DNA from 4 places in the Streptomyces sp. NPDC056361 genome. Region 3 is predicted to be linked to each of the others. Evidence: riboswitches for the same ligand, from Rfam matches in the RefSeq annotation. Region 3 holds a riboswitch; each other region holds the start of a gene.
The links. A riboswitch is a leader RNA that binds a small molecule or an ion and turns the genes downstream of it on or off. The one in region 3 is predicted to bind cobalamin.

Region 1: linked by a shared signal. The riboswitch ahead of ACFCY7_RS30015 (energy-coupling factor ABC transporter permease) and the one ahead of cobN (cobaltochelatase subunit CobN) in region 3 are both predicted to bind cobalamin.
Region 2: linked by a shared signal. The riboswitch ahead of ACFCY7_RS00740 (ABC transporter substrate-binding protein) and the one ahead of cobN (cobaltochelatase subunit CobN) in region 3 are both predicted to bind cobalamin.
Region 4: linked by a shared signal. The riboswitch ahead of ACFCY7_RS22185 (ribonucleoside-diphosphate reductase subunit alpha) and the one ahead of cobN (cobaltochelatase subunit CobN) in region 3 are both predicted to bind cobalamin.

Annotation. Positions count from the first base shown of each region.
Region 1 is NZ_JBHJQI010000119.1:4,177-8,759, reverse strand. Features, by position in the region: gene cbiQ (cobalt ECF transporter T component CbiQ) at 1-566, opposite strand, end outside; gene ACFCY7_RS30020 (energy-coupling factor ABC transporter substrate-binding protein) at 573-1,040, opposite strand; gene ACFCY7_RS30015 (energy-coupling factor ABC transporter permease) at 1,049-1,747, opposite strand; cobalamin riboswitch at 1,776-1,983, opposite strand; gene ACFCY7_RS30010 (PTS-dependent dihydroxyacetone kinase phosphotransferase subunit DhaM) at 2,062-2,448, opposite strand; gene dhaL (dihydroxyacetone kinase subunit DhaL) at 2,610-3,230, opposite strand; gene dhaK (dihydroxyacetone kinase subunit DhaK) at 3,311-4,303, opposite strand.
Region 2 is NZ_JBHJQI010000001.1:161,654-166,236, reverse strand. Features, by position in the region: gene ACFCY7_RS00750 (GlxA family transcriptional regulator) at 1-941, opposite strand, end outside; gene ACFCY7_RS00745 (HD domain-containing protein) at 1,015-1,653, shown strand; cobalamin riboswitch at 1,646-1,781, shown strand; gene ACFCY7_RS00740 (ABC transporter substrate-binding protein) at 1,823-2,794, shown strand; gene ACFCY7_RS00735 (FecCD family ABC transporter permease) at 2,791-3,861, shown strand; gene ACFCY7_RS00730 (ABC transporter ATP-binding protein) at 3,893-4,583, shown strand, end outside.
Region 3 is NZ_JBHJQI010000033.1:30,005-34,587, forward strand. Features, by position in the region: gene cobN (cobaltochelatase subunit CobN) at 1-1,403, opposite strand, end outside; cobalamin riboswitch at 1,481-1,614, opposite strand; gene ACFCY7_RS13605 (cobalamin biosynthesis protein CobG) at 1,693-2,943, shown strand; gene ACFCY7_RS13610 (precorrin-8X methylmutase) at 2,958-3,599, shown strand; gene ACFCY7_RS13615 (precorrin-2 C(20)-methyltransferase) at 3,596-4,583, shown strand, end outside.
Region 4 is NZ_JBHJQI010000067.1:24,730-29,312, forward strand. Features, by position in the region: gene mctP (monocarboxylate uptake permease MctP) at 1-863, shown strand, start outside; gene ACFCY7_RS22180 (GNAT family N-acetyltransferase) at 938-1,438, shown strand; cobalamin riboswitch at 1,456-1,616, shown strand; gene ACFCY7_RS22185 (ribonucleoside-diphosphate reductase subunit alpha) at 1,749-4,127, shown strand; gene ACFCY7_RS22190 (ribonucleotide-diphosphate reductase subunit beta) at 4,127-4,583, shown strand, end outside.

The DNA.
Region 1 (4,583 bases), on a different contig from region 3:
GTGGTGGCGCCGAGCCCCGCGAGCGAACGCCAGGTCGCGGCCCGGGTGGTGTGCCCCAGCCGGGCCGCCTGGGCCTGCCGGATCCTGGACAGCGAGTCGAGCAGCAGGAAGATGATCCGGTACATCACGAGCGCCACGTCCACCACCGGCGCCGGCACCCCTGCCCGGACCAGCCGGGGAAGCACGTCGGACACCGGCGTCGTGAACGCGAACAGCAGCACCCCGAGCGAGGCCGACGCGGTCCGCAGCAGCAGCCCGCCCGCGTGCGCCGGGCCCCCGGGCGCCAGTGCCACGATGCCCCGCGCCCCGCCCACCTCGAACAGCAGGGGGACCGCGCCCGTGACGCAGAACCCGAGCGGAACGCGAAACGCCCGCCACAGCTGACGGCCCGGCACGCCGGCCGGCCCGAGGAGCACCCCGAGCGTCACCGCGGCCACCAGCACCGCGCCCGGCCACGGCGGCAGAGCCACCGCGCACAGCGTCAGACCGAAACCGAGCAGCGCCTTCTCGGCAGGATGGCGGGAGCGCCAGCGACTGCTGTGCGCCGCCGCGTCGATGGGCAGCATCGGCGACTACGCGTCCCGCCCGTCGACGGGCCGGGCAGCGGCCCCCGTGCCGCCCTCGTCCGCCGCCGCTCCGTCCGCCGCCGCTCCGTCCGCTGCCGCTCCGTCCGCTGCCGCTCCGTCCGCTGCGGCTCCGTGCGCCACCGCTCCTTCCGCCTCGGCCATGGCCGCCGCGGCCCGCGCCTCCCCCTGCCGGCGGCCGCGCCGCAGGCCGAAGTAGTACGCCAGGACACCGGCGCCCAGGGCCGCCTGGAGCGCGAAGAGCGCCGACTCGATCTCGCCGGACGGCGGCTCGTACAGGGGGCTGAACCAGGGCTTGTAGTCGGGATCGAGTTCGGTGATGGCCGTCTCGGCCTCCCCGTCGGACCCGCTGAACGGCTGCTCCTTGTGGTCGCCGAGACCCAGCGCGAGCGGCAGCACCGCGAGCGCGACGACGACGAGCAGCAGCAGTCCGTTGATCCTCGCGTTACGGCTGATCTTGACGCTCATCGCGCGGCCGCCTCCTTGTCGAGCGCGGTCCGCGGCCGGGGGAGGACACCCAGCCGGGTCAGCTCGCCCTTGCTCGACTGGCTGAGCAGCCGCATCACGAGCACCGTGAGCAGGCCCTCGCTCACCGCCAGCGGAATCTGCGTCACCGCGAAGATCCCGCCGAACTTGGCCAGCGCGCCCGGCACTCCCGTACCGGCGTCCGGGAACGCGAGCGCCAGCTGCACGCTCGTGACGCAGTACGTGGACAGGTCGGCGACGAACGCGCCGAAGAACACGGCGACCATCAGCGGCGTACCGAACCGGCGCAGCAGCCGGTACGTCCCGTACCCCGCCCACGGCCCGACGACCGCCATCGAGAAGGCGTTGGCGCCGAGCGTGGTCAGGCCGCCGTGGGCGAGCAGCAGCGCCTGGAACAGCAGGGTGATCGTGCCGAGGACCGCCATGATCGGCGGCCGGAACAGGATCGCCCCCAGACCCGTACCGGTCGGATGGGAACAACTCCCCGTCACCGAGGGCAGTTTGAGCGCGGACAGGACGAACGTGAAGGCGCCGGAGGCGCCGAGCAGCAGCGTGGACTCGGGGTTGGACCGCACCTCGCGGGTCAGCGCGCGGACCCCGTGGACGACGAACGGGGCGGCCGCGACGCCCCAGGCGGCGGCGTGAGCGGGGGGCAGATACCCCTCGGCTATATGCATGGTCGGGAGACCCTCTCCAGCACCTCGTGGATGGACAACGCACCCTGGCCGGTCTCCTGGCTGACGGTCATGCCGTCCGACTCCGCCTTCCCACACCGCGACGGTCTCCCGCCGCGGTCCAGTGGCTTCCCCGAGGGTGTTCCCCGCGGGGGTGGAGCCGGACCTCCCGATCACAGTGGCGAGGGCCGCACCGGTACTTCACCGGTTTCCCGTACACCAAGGCCCTGCGACATTAGTGGGTTGACCTGCTGCATCACAACACGGCCGCCACCCGCCGCGCCCCCTCCGTCACTCCGCGCACTCGCCGCGCGGGCTCACTCCTTGCGGTACGCGTACGCCTCCGAGGCCGCCGCCACCACCGCGTCGAGGTCCCCACCCGCGCTCGCCGTCACCAGCGCCGCGACCGCGCCCTCGACGAACGGAGCGTCCACCAACCGCGCACCCGCGGGCAGTTCGTCCCCCTCGGCGAGCAGCGCCTTCACCGTGAGCACCGCACTCCCCAGATCGACCAGGAGCGCCACCCCCGCCCCCCGGTCCACCGCCTTCGCCGCCTCGGCGATCAACTCCGAACTCGTCCCCAACCCCCCGTCCGGCGTTCCCCCCGCCGCCGCCACCGGCGCGAGCCCCCCGCCCCCCGCAAGCCCCCGCGCCAGCTCCGCCACGGCCACCGCGACCGCCGCACTGTGCGACACGAGCACGATGCCGACGGACGCGGAGGCGCCGGGCGTCGAGCCGGTGGACGTCGAGGCGTCGGACGCGGAGGCACCGGACGCCGAGCCGCCGGACGCGGACGCGCCGGGTGCCGAGCCGGTGGATGCCGAAGCGCCGGGCGTCGAACCGTCGAAACCGCCGGTCGCCGTGCTCACGACGCCCCCTCGGTGCGCGCGGTCGCGGCCAGCGTCGAGAACAGCAGCGCCGACGACGTCGCCCCCGGATCCTGGTGCCCGACCGACCGTTCGCCGAGATAGCTCGCCCGGCCCTTGCGCGCCCGCAGGGGTACGGTCCCGAGGGCACCTTCCTCGGCGGCCGCGGAGGCCGCGCCGAACGAGGTCCGCAGGCCTTCCACGGCCGGCACCAGTGCGTCCAGCATCGTCTTGTCGCCCACCTGAGCCCCGCCGAGCTGGGACACGGCGGCGACGCCCGCACCCAGCGCCTCGGCGAGCTGCGTCCGGTCGAACCGCTCGTCCTCGCCGAGGGTCTTGCCGGTGCGGCGCAGCAGCGTTCCGTAGAGGGGCCCCGACGCGCCGCCGACCGTGGAGATCAGCTGCCGTCCGGCGGTGGTGAGCACGGCGCCGGGTGTCGTCGGCGGTTCCTTGGCCAGCGTCTCGGCCACGGCGGCGAATCCCCGCTTGAGGTTGGCGCCGTGGTCGGCGTCGCCGATCGCCGAGTCAAGCTCGGTCAGCCGGTCCGCCTCGCGCTCCACGGCCTCGGCGACCGCGGCCAGCCAGCGCACCAGGAACTCCGCACCGAACGTCTCCGTCATGCCCTCTCCCACTCCCACTACCTCGCCCACTGCCTCTCCCTCGCCCGTTCCCGTGTCCGCCGGTGTCCCCACGGCCCGGCTCACCGGCCCCAGCGCAGGGCGGGCGTCTGCACGGGCGCGTCCCACAGCCGCAGCAGTTCGTCGTCCACCTCGCACAGCGACACCGAGCAGCCCGCCATGTCGAGCGAGGTCACGTAGTTCCCGACCAGCGTCCGCGCCACCGGCACGCCCCGCTCGGCGAGCACCCGCTGCACCTCCGCGTTGAAGCCGTACAGCTCCAGAAGCGGCGTCCCGCCCATGCCGTTGACCAGCACGAGCACCGGACCGGTGGGACCCAGGTCCTCGACGACGGCGTCCACGGCGAAGTCGGCGATCTCCCGCGACGTCATCATGGCCCGGCGCTCCCGGCCCGGCTCACCGTGGATGCCGACGCCCAACTCCAGCTCCCCGTCCGGCAGGTCGAAGGTGGGACTGCCCTTCGCGGGCGTGCTGCACGCGCTCAGCGCCACGCCGAAGGACCGCGACCGCTCGTTCACCCGGCGGGCGATCGACTCCACCCGCTCCAGCGGCGCGCCCTCCTCGGCCGCCGCCCCCGCGATCTTCTCCACGAACAGGGTGCCACCGGTCCCGCGCCGCCCCGCCGTGTACAGACTGTCCGTCACCGCCACGTCGTCGTCGACCAGCACCTTCGCGACCTGGATGCCCTCGTCCTCCGCGAGCTCCGCCGCCATCTCGAAGTTCAGCACGTCCCCGGTGTAGTTCTTGACGACGAACAACACCCCGGCCCCGCTGTCCACCGCCGCCGCGGCCCGCACCATCTGATCGGGCACCGGCGACGTGAACACCTCCCCGGGACACGCCGCCGCCAGCATCCCCGGTCCCACGAACCCCCCGTGCAACGGCTCGTGCCCCGACCCGCCCCCGGACACCAACGCCACCTTCCCCGCCACCGGCGCGTCCCGCCGCACCACGACCCGCCGCTCCACGTCCACGGTCAGCTCGGGATGCGCCGCCGCCATCCCCCGCAGCGCATCGGCGACGACGGTCTCCGGAACGTTGATCAGCATCCTCACGGGTATCTCCTCATGAATCCAGCAGGCAAGCCGATGGGTAGGGTTTTTGCAGGTCAGGGTAGGTGAGAAGAGTTGTGGATCTTGGCGGTTCTCGGCCTGGAATGGCCCTTCTATGTGGTGCTGGTGCTGAGCTCATGCCGACTTTTCTGACGATAGATCAGTTCAGGTTCGTGTCGATGGGCTTTGCACGTGCGCAGCATGGCGAAATTATCGACGCCCGACCGCGTACCCGCACAGGTGTGGAAGTGGTCAGGAGTGTCGGCGTCCGGTGACACGGTGG
Region 2 (4,583 bases), on a different contig from region 3:
CGGAACCGCGCCAGATAGGCGGAGGGCGTCACCCCGAAATGCCGGGCGAACGCCCTCCGCAGCGTCTCGTCGCTCCCCAGACCGCTCCGCGCCGCCGCCCCCGTCACGCTCGCCCCGCCCTCCAGGAGCATCCGGGCCGCCTCCACCCGCACCCGCTCCACGTACCCCGCCGGCGTCGCCCCGATCTGCTCCCGGAACAACCGGGTCAGATGCCGGGCGCTCACCCCCGCCCGCCGCGCGAGCACCGGAGCGCTGTGGTCCGCCGCCGGATCGGCCACCACCGCGTCCAGCAGCGGCCGGACCACCGGATGCGCCGTCGGAGGAGTCCGCGAGGCCGCCGAGAACTGCGACTGCCCGCCCGGCCGCTGCAGGAAGACCACCAGGTCCCTGGCCACCGCACGGGCCACCGCCGGCCCCCGGTCCTCCTCCACGAGCGCCAGGCACAGGTCGATCCCGGCCGTCACCCCCGCCGAACTCCACACCTCCCCGTCCCGCACGTGGATCGCGTCCGCATCCACCACCGCCTCCGGGAACCGGCGGGCCAGCTCCGCCGCGTGCTCCCAGTGCGTCGTCGCCCGCCGCCCGGCCAGCAGCCCCGCCGCACCCAGCGCGAACGCCCCCGTGCACACCGACGCCACCCGCCCCGAGCGCGCCGCGAGCCCCGCCACGGCCGGCGCCGCCGCCACGCACAGCTCCACGTCCACCGCCCCCGGCACGACCAGCGTGTCCGCGCCCGCCACCGCCGCCACCGCCAGATCGGCCCCGATCCGCAGCCCGCACGACGTCCGCACGTCCCGACCGTCGGGCGTGCACACCAGGACCTCGTACCCGGACCCCGCCGGGTCTCCGGACCCCGCCGTGGAGAACACCTCCAGGGGAGCCGAGACGTCCAGGAGCCGGACACCGTCGAAAGCCGCCACCACCACCGTGTGCACCGTCACGTGTCCGATTCTGTGGGATGCCTGTCCGCAGGGACATGGCAGGGGTACGGGCCCGGCGACGAGGCTGGTCCCCATGAACGCACTCGCGCTGATCCCCGACAGCAGGCTCGCCACCGCCGCCACCGAACTCGTCCGCGACACCACGAGCGACCTGATCTACGACCACTCCCGCCGCGTCTACCTCTTCGGCGCCCTCCAGGGCCGCGCCCGCGGCCTCGCCTTCGACGCCGAACTGCTCTACGTCGGCGCGATGTTCCACGACCTCGGCCTCGGGGAGAAGCACCGGGGGAGCGGACGCCGCTTCGAGGTCGACGGCGCCGAGGAGGCCGCCGCGTTCCTCCGCGCCCAAGGCGCCGACGAGGACGCCGTGCGCCGGGTCTGGACCGCGATCGCCCTGCACACGACCCCCGGCGTGCCCGAGTTCATGGAGCCCGAGGTCGCGCTCGTCACCGCCGGCGTCGAGTACGACGTCCTCGGCATCGGCTACGACGACCCCGCCGCCGTCGACCCCGGCGACCGGGCCGCGATCGTCGCCGCCCACCCCCGCCCCGACTTCAAGCGCCGCATCCTGGAGGCCTTCGCCGACGGCATCGCCCCCAAGCCGGACACCACCTTCGGCAACGTCAAGGCCGACGTCCTGCGCCACCACGTGCCCGGCTTCGTCCCCGGCGACTTCGTGACCACCATCCGCGACTCGCCCTGGCCCGAGTGAGACACTGGCCGGGACCAAAGGGCGGCAGGACCCAGGAAGCCGGTGCGAATCCGGCACGGTCCCGCCACTGTGACCGCCTCCCCAGGGGGGGCGGAAGCCAGGAACTGACCTGCCGCCTTCTCACCACCGATCGGGGACGTGGAAATCCCCGGAGGAGGCCCGTTCCGCCGTGCCCTGGCGTCGCCCGCTGCTGTCCGCAGTCGTCCTGATCCCGCTGCTCGCCGCCTGCTCGGCCGCCCCCGAGGCCGCCGCGCCGCCCGCGAAACCCGCCGCGGGATTCCCGTACACCGTCACCAACTGCGGTGTGCAGCACACCTACCAGGCCCCGCCCCGGCGCGCGGTCACCATGAACCAGCACGTCACCGAGATCATGCTCGCGCTCGGCCTGGAGAAGTCGCTCGTCGGCACCGCCTACCTCGACGACGCGATCCTCCCCGCGTACGAGAAGGCGTACGGCACCGTGCCCGTCCTCGCGAAGGAGTACCCCTCCAAGGAGGCCCTCCTCGCCGCGAACCCCGACTTCGTGTACGGCGGCTACTCCTCCGCCTTCTCCGCCGAGGACGGCCGGAGCCGCGACGACCTGGCGCGCTCCGGCATCGCGACCCGCCTCAACACCGAGTACTGCCCCACCGGTTCGCCCTCCGTCGAGGACCTCTACCGCGAAGTCCGCGAGACCGGCCGGACGTTCGGCGTCGCCGACCGCGCCGAGACGTGGATCCGGCAGGCCCGCGCCACCGTCGCCGCCACGGAGAAGCGGCTCGACGGCACCCGGCCCGTCTCCGTCTTCGTCTACGACAGCGGCGACAAGACCGCCTTCACCGCCGGCGGCAAGGGCATCGGCAACGAGCTCATCACCCGCGCCGGCGGCCGGAACGTCTTCGCCGACCTCGACAAGGCCTTCGGCGACGCCACCTGGGAACAGGTCGTCGACCGCCGCCCGGACGTCATCGTGATCTACGACTACGGCTCCACCACCGTCGAACAGAAGAAGAAGCGGCTCCTCGACGACCCCGCACTCAAGGACGTCCCCGCCATCAGGAACCACCGGTTCGCCGTGCTGCCCCTCTCCGACACCGTCCTCGGCGTCCGCGTCCCCGGCGCCGTCGACAAGCTGGCCGCCCAGCTCCACCCCGCCCGGTGAGCACCGCACTCCGCCCGGCCCGGACCCCCGCCCGCACGGCGGCCCCGGGCACGGGCCCCGCACGGTACGCCCTCGTCGTCGCCGGACTCGTCCTCGCACTGGCCGCCGCCGCGCTCGCCTCCCTCGCGCTCGGCTCCGTCCGCATCCCGCCCGGCCAGGTCCTCGACGCCCTGACCGGACGGGCGGGCCCCTCGCCGTACCGGACGATCGTGCTCGACGTACGGCTGCCCCGCGTCCTCCTCGGCATCGTCGTCGGCGCCGGACTCGCCGTCGTCGGCGCCGTCCTCCAGGCCCTCGTCCGCAACCGGCTCGCCGACCCCTTCCTCCTCGGGATCTCCTCCGGAGCCTCCGCCGGCGCCGTCCTCGTCCTGGTCCTCGGCATCGGGGGAGGGGTCACCACCACCCTCGCCCTCCCCGCCGGAGCCTTCGCCGGCGCCCTCCTCGCACTCGTCCTCGTCTACGGGCTCGCGCGCCGCGGCGGCACCATGACCGGCGCCCGGCTCGTCCTCGCCGGGGTCGCCGTCTCCTACGTCCTGTCCGCCCTCGCCACCCTGCTCCTCGTCGTCGCCGGGCGCCCCGAGCAGTTCCAGGAGGCGCTCCACTGGTCCCTCGGCGGCCTCGGCAGCGCCCGCTGGGACACCCTCGCCCTGCCCGCCGCCGTCCTCGCCCTCGGCGTCGGCGTCCTCCTCACCCTCGCCCGCCCCCTCGACCTGCTCCTCACCGGCGAGGAGGGAGCCACCGTCCTCGGCCTCGACACCGCCCGGTTCCGCGCCGCCGTCTTCGTCCTCGCCTCCCTCGTCACCGCCGTCATGGTCGCCGCCAGCGGAGCCGTCGGCTTCGTCGGCCTGATGGCCCCGCACGCCGCCCGCCTCGCCGTCGGCGCCCCGCACCGCCGCCTCCTGCCGGTCGCCGCGCTCGGCGGCGCGCTCGCCCTCGTCCTCGCCGACCTCGCCGCCCGGACCGTCGCCGCACCCCAGGACATCCCCGTCGGCGTCCTCACTGCCCTCACCGGCGGCCCCTTCTTCCTCTGGCTGATGCGCCGCCGCCCGGAAGGAACACCCCTGTGACCGCGCCGCACCGCCCGGAAGGACCCCGCCCGTGACCGAGCTCCGCCTGCGCGGACTCTCGTACGAGGACCGCCTCCGCTCCGTCGACCTCACCGTCGGCCCCGGCGAGACCGTCGGCCTCATCGGCCCCAACGGCAGCGGCAAGACCACCCTCCTGCGCTGCGTCTACGGCACCCTCGCACCCACCTCGGGCCGCGCCACGCTCGACGGCGACGACCTCCGCGCCCTCGGCCCCAAGGCCCGCGCCCGCCGCGTCGCCACCGTCCCGCAGGACGGCGGAGCCGAGTTCGAACTCACCGTCCGCGAACTCGTCGCCCTCGGCCGCTCCCCGCACAAGCGCTTCTGGGAGGGCGACACGGACGCCGACCGGGAGCACGCGGCCGCCGCCCTCGCCCGCGTCGGCCTCGCGGACCTCGCCGACCGCCCCTACCCCACCCTCTCCGGCGGCGAACGCCAACGCGCCCTCGTCGCCCGCGCCCTGGTCCAGGACCCGGCCCTCCTCGTCCTCGACGAGCCCACCAACCACCTGGACATCCGCCACCAGCTCGACGTCCTCGCCCTCGTCCGCACCCTGGGCACCACCAACCTGCTCGCCCTCCACGACCTCAACCTCGCCGGGGCGTACTGCGACCGCCTCTACGTCCTCGAACGCGGCCGGATCGTCACCGGCGGCACCCCCGCCGAGGTCCTCACCCCCGCCCTCCTGGACGCCGTCTACGGGG
Region 3 (4,583 bases):
AGGGCGGCGAGGACGATGTCGCCCTCCGGGTTGCGGGACCGGTCGAGGAACATCTCGCCGGGCGCCGGGCCCCAGTGCTCCTCGACCTGCTCGCGGAGCTCGGCGGGCAGCGTCGCGTACCAGCGCTTGTAGTCGGCGGCCGGGATGCGGACCGGGTTGCGGGCGAGCTGCTCCTCGGTGAGCCAGTCCTGGTCGTGGCCGCCGGCCTCGATGAGGGCGTAGATCAGCTCGTCGCCGTCGCCGGAGACCAGGCCGGGGAGGTCCTCCTCCGGCCCGAAGTCGTAGCCCTCCGCGATGAGGCGGCGGAGCAGCGCGACGGCGGAGGCGGGGGTGTCGAGGCCGACCGCGTTGCCGATGCGGGAGTGCTTGGTCGGGTACGCGGAGAGGACGAGCGCCAGCTTCTTCTCGGCGTTCGGGATGTGGCGGAGCCGGGCGTGCCGGACGGCGATCCCCGCGACGCGGGCCGCGCGCTCGGCGTCGGCGACGTACGCGGGCAGGCCGTCCTCGTCGATCTCCTTGAAGGAGAAGGGGACGGTGATGAGCCGGCCGTCGAACTCGGGCACGGCGACCTGGCTGGCGGCGTCCAGCGGCGAGAGGCCCTCGTCGTTCTCCTCCCACGCGGACCGCGAGCCGGTCAGGCACAGCGCCTGGAGGATCGGCACGTCGAGCGCGGCGAGCGCGCCCGCGTCCCAGGCCTCCTCGTCGCCGCCGGCCTGCGCCTCGGCCGGCTTGGTGCCGCCGGCGGCGAGGACGGTGGTGACGATGGCGTCGGCTCCGCTCAGGACGGAGATCAGCTCCGCCTCGGGGGCGCGCAGGGAGGCCACGTACAGGGGCAGCGCCCGGGCTCCGGCGTCCTCGATGGCGTCGCAGAGGGTGCCGACGAAGCCGGTGTTCCCGCTCATGTGGTGGGCGCGGTAGTAGAGCACGGCGACGGTCGGGCCGTCGGTGGGCTTCGGGGTGCGCTCCAGCGGGCCCCAGGTGGGGGCGGCGGCCGGGGCCTCGAAGCCGTGGCCGGTGAGCAGGACGGTGTCGGAGAGGAAGCGGGCCAGCTGCTCCAGGTTCTCCGGGCCGCCGTGCGCGAGGTAGGCGTGGGCCTCGGTGGCGACGCCGACGGGGACCGTGGAGGCCTCCATCAGCTGGGCGTCGGGGGCCTGTTCGCCGCTGAGGACGACGACCGGCTTTCCGGTCGCGCGGATGGCGTCGAGGCCCTCCTGCCAGGAGCGGAGGCCGCCGAGGAGGCGGACGACGACGAGCTCGGCGTCGTCGAGGAGGCCGGGCAGGTCGGCGAGGGGGAGGCGGGCGGGGTTGGCGAAGCGGTACTCGACCGGGCCGCCGGCGGAGCCGGCGTTCGCCGCACGGGCGCTGAGCAGGTCGGTGTCGGAGTGCGACAGCAGCAGAAGCATGGCGAGCTCAGGCCTTCCTCGGGGTTGTCCGCGCCCCGGGTGGTCGTGTGGTTTGGGGCCTCCCCTGCTCGAGCGAAGCCGAGAGCTTGGGGAAGGGAGTTCCTGACTCACCCGTGCCATCGCTGGTACGGGCTCACAGTGGCGGGACCGCGCCGGATTCTCACCGGGCTTCCTCCCCGGGGTCCTGGGACCCCATGCCGTGTGCATAGTAGATCGTGCCGTCGGCGGGGCGGGGCGTGCCGGGGAGTCGGCCGGATCACACCCGGTGGTCGGCCGGTGGCCCGTGGGTATGCTCGCCGCCATGCCGCCCACCCCACCCCCGGCTCCCGAACCGGGCGAACCTCGCATTCGGGACCGCGGAGACGCCTGCCCAGGGGCGTTGCGCCTGCACGCGGCCGACGACGGCCGCCTGGCCCGACTCCGCCTGCCCGCAGGCCGCCTGACGGCACGCCAGGTCGAGGTTCTGGCGCACGCCGCGGAGACCCTCGGCGACGGACGGATCAGCATCACCTCGCGCGGCAACGCGGAACTCCGCGGCCTCGCGGACGACTGCGGCGCGGCCCTCGCGGACCTGCTCGCCGACGCGGGCCTGCTCCCCTCCCCCACCCACGAACGCGTCCGCAACATCGTCGCCTCGCCGATCGGCGGACTCGACGGACTCGGCCGCCCCGACGTCCAGTTGTGGGCCCGCGAGCTCGACTCCCTGCTCTGCGCGGAGCCCTGGACGGCGGCGCTCTCGGGCCGCTTCCTCTTCGTCCTCGACGACGGGCGCGGCGACGTGGCGGGACTCGGCGGCGATGTGACCTTGGTCGCAGCGGAGCCGGGGACAGTCGTCATGTACGTCGGTGGACGGGCCTTCCGGATCGCCGGAACCGACGCGCCCCGGGCCGCCCTCGCCGCCGCCGGAGCCTTCCTCGACGCCGCCCGGGAGGCCGGGACCGGCGCCTGGCGGGTGAAGGAACTGCCGGCGGGCGCCGTCCCCGACCTGCCGGGCGCCCTCGACCGGGCCGGGATCGCGGCCGAGCCCGTACCGCCGGCGCGGTCGCTCCTCGTCCTCGGCGCGCCGCCCGCCCCCGGGCCGCTCGGCACCGGCGCCCTGTACGTCCTCGCGCCCCTCGGCCGCCTCACCGCCGCCCAGCTGCGCGCGCTGCTGCCCGCCGACGAGGTGCGGCTGACGCCGTGGCGCGGTGCCGTCGTGGTCGGGGCGGCGGCCGACCGGCTCGCCGACCTCGCCGCGCACGGGCTGATCACCCGCCCCCACGCCCCCGGGGCGGGCGTCACCGCCTGCACGGGCCGGCCCGGCTGCGCCAAGTCCCTCGCGGACGTCCGCGCCGACGCGGCCGCCGAGCGGCCCGGTCCCGCCGCGGCCGCCGGCCTCCCGGCCCACTACTCCGGGTGCGAGCGCCGCTGCGGTCACCCGCACGGCACCTGGATCGACGTCGTCGCCACCGCCGACGGCGCCTACCTGGTGGACGGCGCCCCCACCCCCCGTACCGCCCTGACCGAAGCTGTCACCACGGCCCGCACGACGACGAGATGAGCGAGAGCGACACGATGTTCGACTACGAGAAGGACGGGGCGGAGATCTACCGCCAGTCCTTTGCCACGATCCGCGCCGAGGCGGATCTGGCGGGCCTGCCCGCCGACGTCGCCCAGGTGGCGGTCCGGATGATCCACGCCTGCGGCATGACCGACCTCGTACGCGATATCGCCTACTCGCCGCAGGTCGTCTCCCGGGGCCGCGCGGCCCTCCGCGCCGGCGCCCCGATCCTCTGCGACGCGCAGATGGTCGCCAGCGGCGTCACCCGCAAGCGGCTGCCCGCCGACAACGAGGTGGTCTGCGCGCTGTCCGACCCGGCCGTGCCCGCCCTCGCCGCCGAACTCGGCACCACCCGCTCCGCCGCCGCCCTCGAACTCTGGCGGGACCGCCTCGAAGGCTCCGTCGTCGCCATCGGCAACGCCCCCACCGCCCTCTTCCACCTCCTGGAGATGGTCGCCAAGGGCGCCGGCAGGCCCGCCGCCGTCCTCGGCATACCGGTCGGCTTCATCGGCGCCGCCGAATCCAAGGACGCGCTCGCCGACCGGGCCCACGAGCTCGGCCTCGACTACCTCGTCGTACGCGGCCGGCGCGGCGGCAGCGCCATGACCGCCGCCGCGATCAACGCCATCGCCCACGAAGCGGAGATCCAGGCATGAGCGGCACCGAGGACGCACCCGTGAAGGGCAAGCTGTACGGCGTCGGCCTCGGGCCCGGCGACCCGAACCTGATGACGGTCGCCGCGGTCAAGGCCATCGCCGCCGCCGACGTCGTCGCCTACCACTCGGCCCGCCACGGCCGCTCCATCGCCCGCTCCATCGCCGCCGAGCACCTCCGCGACGACCACGTCGAGGAGCGGCTGATGTACCCGCTCACCGTGGAGACCACGGACCACCCCGGCGGCTACCGGGGCGCCCTGGACGACTTCTACGAGGAGGCCGCGGCCCGCCTCGCCGCCCACCTCGACGCCGGCCGCACCGTCGCCGTCCTCGCCGAGGGCGACCCGCTGTTCTACGGCTCGTACCAGCACATGCACAAGCGGCTCGCCGACCGCTACGACACCACCGTCATCCCCGGCGTCACCTCCGTCAGCGCCGCCGCCGCCCGCCTCGGCGAGCCGCTGTGCGAGGCGGAGGAAGTCCTCACGATCATCCCGGGCACGCTGCCCGAGGACGAGCTGGCGGCCCGGCTCGCCGGCACCGACTCGGCGGTCGTGATGAAGCTCGGCCGCACCTTCCCCACCGTGAAGCGGGCCCTGGAGCGGGCCGGGCGCCTCGACGACGCCCGGTACGTGGAGCGGGCGTTCATGGCCGGCGAGCGGACCGGGCACCTGGCGGACGTGGACCCGTCCACCGTCCCCTACTTCTCCGTCGCCGTCCTGCCCTCCCGCATCGACCAGCAGCCCCACGTGCGGGACCGCGGCGAGGTCGTCGTCGTCGGCACCGGCCCGGCCGGCGCGCCCTGGCTGACCCCCGAGTCGCGCGGCGCGCTCGTCAACGCCGACGTCCTCGTCGGCTACACCACCTACCTCGACCGGGTGCCGGTGCTCCGCCCCGGCCAGATCCGCCACGGATCCGACAACAAGGTCGAGTCCGAGCGCGCCGAGTTCGCCCTCGACCTGGCCCGGCGCGGCCGCAAGGTCG
Region 4 (4,583 bases), on a different contig from region 3:
GGACGTACGCGACGCTCGCGCTCGGCTCGGCGCTCGCGCTCTTCATGTACCCGCACTCCATCACGGCGACGCTGTCGTCCCGGAGCCGCGAGGTCATCCGCCGCAACACCACGATCCTGCCGCTGTACTCCCTGATGCTGGGCCTGCTCGCGCTGCTCGGCTTCATGGCCATCGCCGCCGGGATCAAGGTCAAGAACGGCCAGCTCGCCATCCCGCAGCTCTTCGAGACCATGTTCCCGGACTGGTTCGCGGGCGTGGCCTTCGCCGCGATCGGCATCGGCGCGCTCGTCCCGGCCGCGATCATGTCGATCGCCGCGGCCAACCTGTTCACCAGGAACATCTACAAGGACTTCATCAAACCGGACGCGACCCCGGCGCAGGAGACCAAGGTCTCCAAGCTGGTCTCGCTCCTGGTGAAGGTCGGCGCGCTGGTCTTCGTCCTCACCATGGACAAGACGGTCGCGATCAACTTCCAGCTGCTCGGCGGCATCTGGATCCTGCAGACCTTCCCGGCCCTCGTCGGCGGTCTGTTCACCCGCTGGTTCCACCGCTGGGCGCTGCTCGCCGGCTGGGCCGTCGGCATGGTCTACGGCACGTTCGCCGCGTACGGCGTCGCCAGCCCGACCCAGAAGCACTTCGGCGGCTCGTCCGCCGAGATCCCCGGCATCGGCGAGATCGGCTACATCGGTCTCACCGCCTTCGTCCTCAACCTCGTCGTCACGGTCGTCCTGACCTTCGTCCTCAAGGCCGTCAAGGCCCCCGAGGGCGTCGACGAGACCTCGCCCGAGGACTACACGGCGGACGCCGGCGACGCCACGGCCGGCTCGTCGGACCGCGCGAAGGTCGGCGCCTCGGTGCACTGACCCGCGGAAGCGCACAGTGAGGGGCCCGGGAAATCCCGGGCCCCTTTCGCGCGCGGTGGAGGCAGACTTCCCTCATGGACATCGTGATCAGGGCGGTACGGCCCGAGGAATACGAGGAGCTCGGCGAGCTCACCGGACTGACCTATCTGAACGACGGGCTGCTGCTCCACGGCGAGGACGACTTCTATCTGGCCGTGCTCCGCGACACGGCCCGGCGGGCCCGCGAGAGCGAGGTGCTCGTCGCCGCCGACCCGGAGGGCGGCATCATCGGCGGGGTGACCTTCGCCGCCGGCGGCACCACCTGGGCGGACATCGCGGTCGCCGGCGAGGCCGAGTTCCGGATGCTGGTGGTCGCGCCCGCGGCCCGCGGCAGGGGCGTCGGAGAGGCGCTCGTACGCGCCTGCGCGGACCGGGCGCGGGCCCTCCCCGGGTGCGCGCGGCTGGTGCTCTCCACGGACGCGAAGATGGCCGCGGCGCACCGGATCTACGAGCGGCTCGGCTTCGTCCGCACCCCCGATCGGGACTGGGAGCCGATCCCCGGCCACGCGCTGCGGACGTACGCGCTGGAGCTGTAGCCCCACGACCGACACAACATGTGGGGGGTGCCGTCAGCGGCGCCCCCCACATGTATGCTCATCCTCGCTGTCGACGCAGGGGAATCCGGCGCGAATCCGGAACTGTCCCGCAACGGTGTGCTTCGTGCGGTTTCGTACGGAGTGAGTCCGAAGACCTGCCGCCAGCGCGCCCGGTCCTTCCGTTCCGGGTGCCACTGACTTCCGGGCCTCGCGGAGTGGGCCGGTGGACACGGCGCGTCCGGCGTGACGGACGCCCTCCTGCCCGCCTTCCCCCGTCGCGGCCCCGAGCCGAGCGAGGGAGAGCCCCCACGTGACCATCGCGCCCGCCGATCCGGCTTCGGCCGAGGCTTCCGCGGTCGAGAGCGACGGCCCCGGGACCGTGCTGCTGCGGACCCTGACCGACCTCACCGCCGATCTCCCCGACACCGACCCCGGCAAGATCGCCGCCGCCGCCCTGCGCGGCCGCAGCGCCGCGTCGGACGAGGCGGAACTGCGCGAGCTGGCCACCGAGGCGGCCGCGGGCCTGATCGCCGAGGACCCGGCGTACTCCCGGCTCGCCGCCCGGCTCCTGACGATCACCATCGCCGACGAGGCGGCCGACCAGGGCGCGGTCTCCTTCTCCGCCTCCGTCTCCGTCGGTCACCGCGAGGGCCTGATCGCCGACCGCACCGCCGCCTTCGTCGCGCTGCACGCGGACCGGCTCGACACCCTGATCGACCGGGACGCCGACGACCGCTTCGGCTACTTCGGCCTGCGCACCCTCTACTCGCGCTACCTGCTGCGCCACCCGATCACCCGCAAGGTGATCGAGACCCCGCAGCACTTCATGCTGCGCGTCGCCTGCGGCCTGGCCGAGGACGACAGCGTCCGCGCGCTCGACGAGGTCGCCGCGCTGTACGGGCTGATGAGCCGCCTGGACTACCTGCCGTCCTCCCCCACGCTCTTCAACTCCGGTACCCGCCACCCGCAGATGTCCTCCTGCTACCTCCTGGACTCCCCGCAGGACGAGCTGGACTCCATCTACGGCCGCTACCACCAGGTCGCGCGCCTGTCGAAGCACGCCGGCGGCATCGGGCTCTCCTACTCCCGCATCCGCGCCCGCGGTTCGCTGATCCGCGGCACCAACGGCCACTCCAACGGCATCGTTCCGTTCCTGAAGACCCTCGACGCCTCCGTCGCCGCGGTGAACCAGGGCGGCCGCCGCAAGGGCGCCGCCGCCGTCTACCTGGAGACCTGGCACGCGGACATCGAGGAGTTCCTGGAGCTCCGCGACAACACGGGCGAGGACCAGCGCCGTACGCACAACCTGAACCTGGCGCACTGGATCCCGGACGAGTTCATGCGCCGCGTCAACGCGGACGCCGACTGGTCCCTCTTCTCGCCGTCGGACGTGCCCGAGCTCGTCGACCTGTACGGCGACGAGTTCGACGCCGCCTACCGCGCCGCCGAGGCGAAGGGCCTGGCCCGCAAGACGATGCCGGCCCGCGACCTGTACGGCCGGATGATGCGGACCCTGGCCCAGACCGGCAACGGCTGGATGACCTTCAAGGACGCGTCCAACCGGACCGCGAACCAGACCGCCGAGCCCGGCACCGTCGTCCACTCCTCGAACCTCTGCACCGAGATCATCGAGGTCACGAACGACGGCGAGACCGCCGTCTGCAACCTCGGTTCGGTGAACCTGGGCGCGTTCGTCACCGGCGGCGACATCGACTGGGAGCGCCTCGACGAGACCGTCCGCACGGCCGTCACCTTCCTCGACCGGGTCGTCGACATCAACTTCTACCCGACCGAGCAGGCCGGGCGTTCCAACGCCCGCTGGCGGCCGGTCGGCCTGGGCGCGATGGGCCTCCAGGACGTCTTCTTCCAGCTGCGGCTGCCGTTCGACTCCGCCGAGGCGCGCGCGCTGTCCACCCGTATCGCCGAGCGGATCATGCTCGCCGCGTACGAGGCCTCCGCCGACCTCGCCGAGCGCAGCGGCCCGCTCCCGGCCTGGGAGCAGACCCGCACCGCCCGCGGCGTGCTGCACCCGGACCACTACGACGTGGAGCTCAACTGGCCGGAGCGCTGGGCCGCGCTGCGCGAGCGGATCGCCGCCGTCGGCATGCGCAACAGCCTGCTCCTGGCCATCGCGCCGACCGCGACGATCGCCTCGATCGCCGGCGTGTACGAGTGCATCGAGCCGCAGGTCTCGAACCTCTTCAAGCGCGAGACGCTGTCGGGCGAGTTCCTCCAGGTCAACTCGTACCTCGTCGACGAGCTGAAGAAGCTCGGCGTGTGGGACGCGCAGACCCGGGACGCGCTCCGCGACGCCAGCGGTTCGGTCGCCGGCTTCGGCTGGATCCCGGCCGAGGTCCGCGAGCTGTACCGCACGGCCTGGGAGATCCCGCAGCGCGGCCTGATCGACATGGCGGCGGCCCGCACGCCGTTCCTGGACCAGTCGCAGTCGCTGAACCTGTTCATGGAGACGCCGACGATCGGCAAGCTGTCGTCGATGTACGCGTACGCCTGGAAGCAGGGGCTGAAGACGACGTACTACCTGCGCTCCCGCCCGGCGACCCGGATCGCCCGCGCCGCCCAGGCGTCGACGACGGCCACCGCCCCCATCCCCGTCCAGCAGGCGGTCTCCGACGCGGACGCCCTCGCCTGCTCCCTGGAAAACCCCGAGTCCTGCGAGGCCTGCCAGTAATGAGCTCCACCGAACAGAAGAACCTCCTCGACCCGGGCTTCGAGCTGACCCTCCGTCCGATGCGCTACCCGGACTTCTACGAGCGGTACCGGGACGCGATCAAGAACACCTGGACGGTGGAGGAGGTCGACCTGCACTCCGACGTCGCCGACCTCGCCAAGCTGACCCCGGCCGAGCAGCACATGATCGGCCGTCTGGTCGCGTTCTTCGCGACGGGCGACTCGATCGTCTCGAACAACCTGGTGCTGACGCTCTACAAGCACATCAACTCCCCGGAGGCGCGCCTGTACCTGTCGCGCCAGCTGTTCGAGGAGGCCGTGCACGTCCAGTTCTACCTGACGCTGCTCGACACCTACCTGCCCGACCCGGACGACCGCGCCGCCGCGTTCGACGCGGTCGAGGAGATCCCCTCCATCCGCGAGAAGGCGCAGTTCTGCTTCAAGTGGATGGACTCGG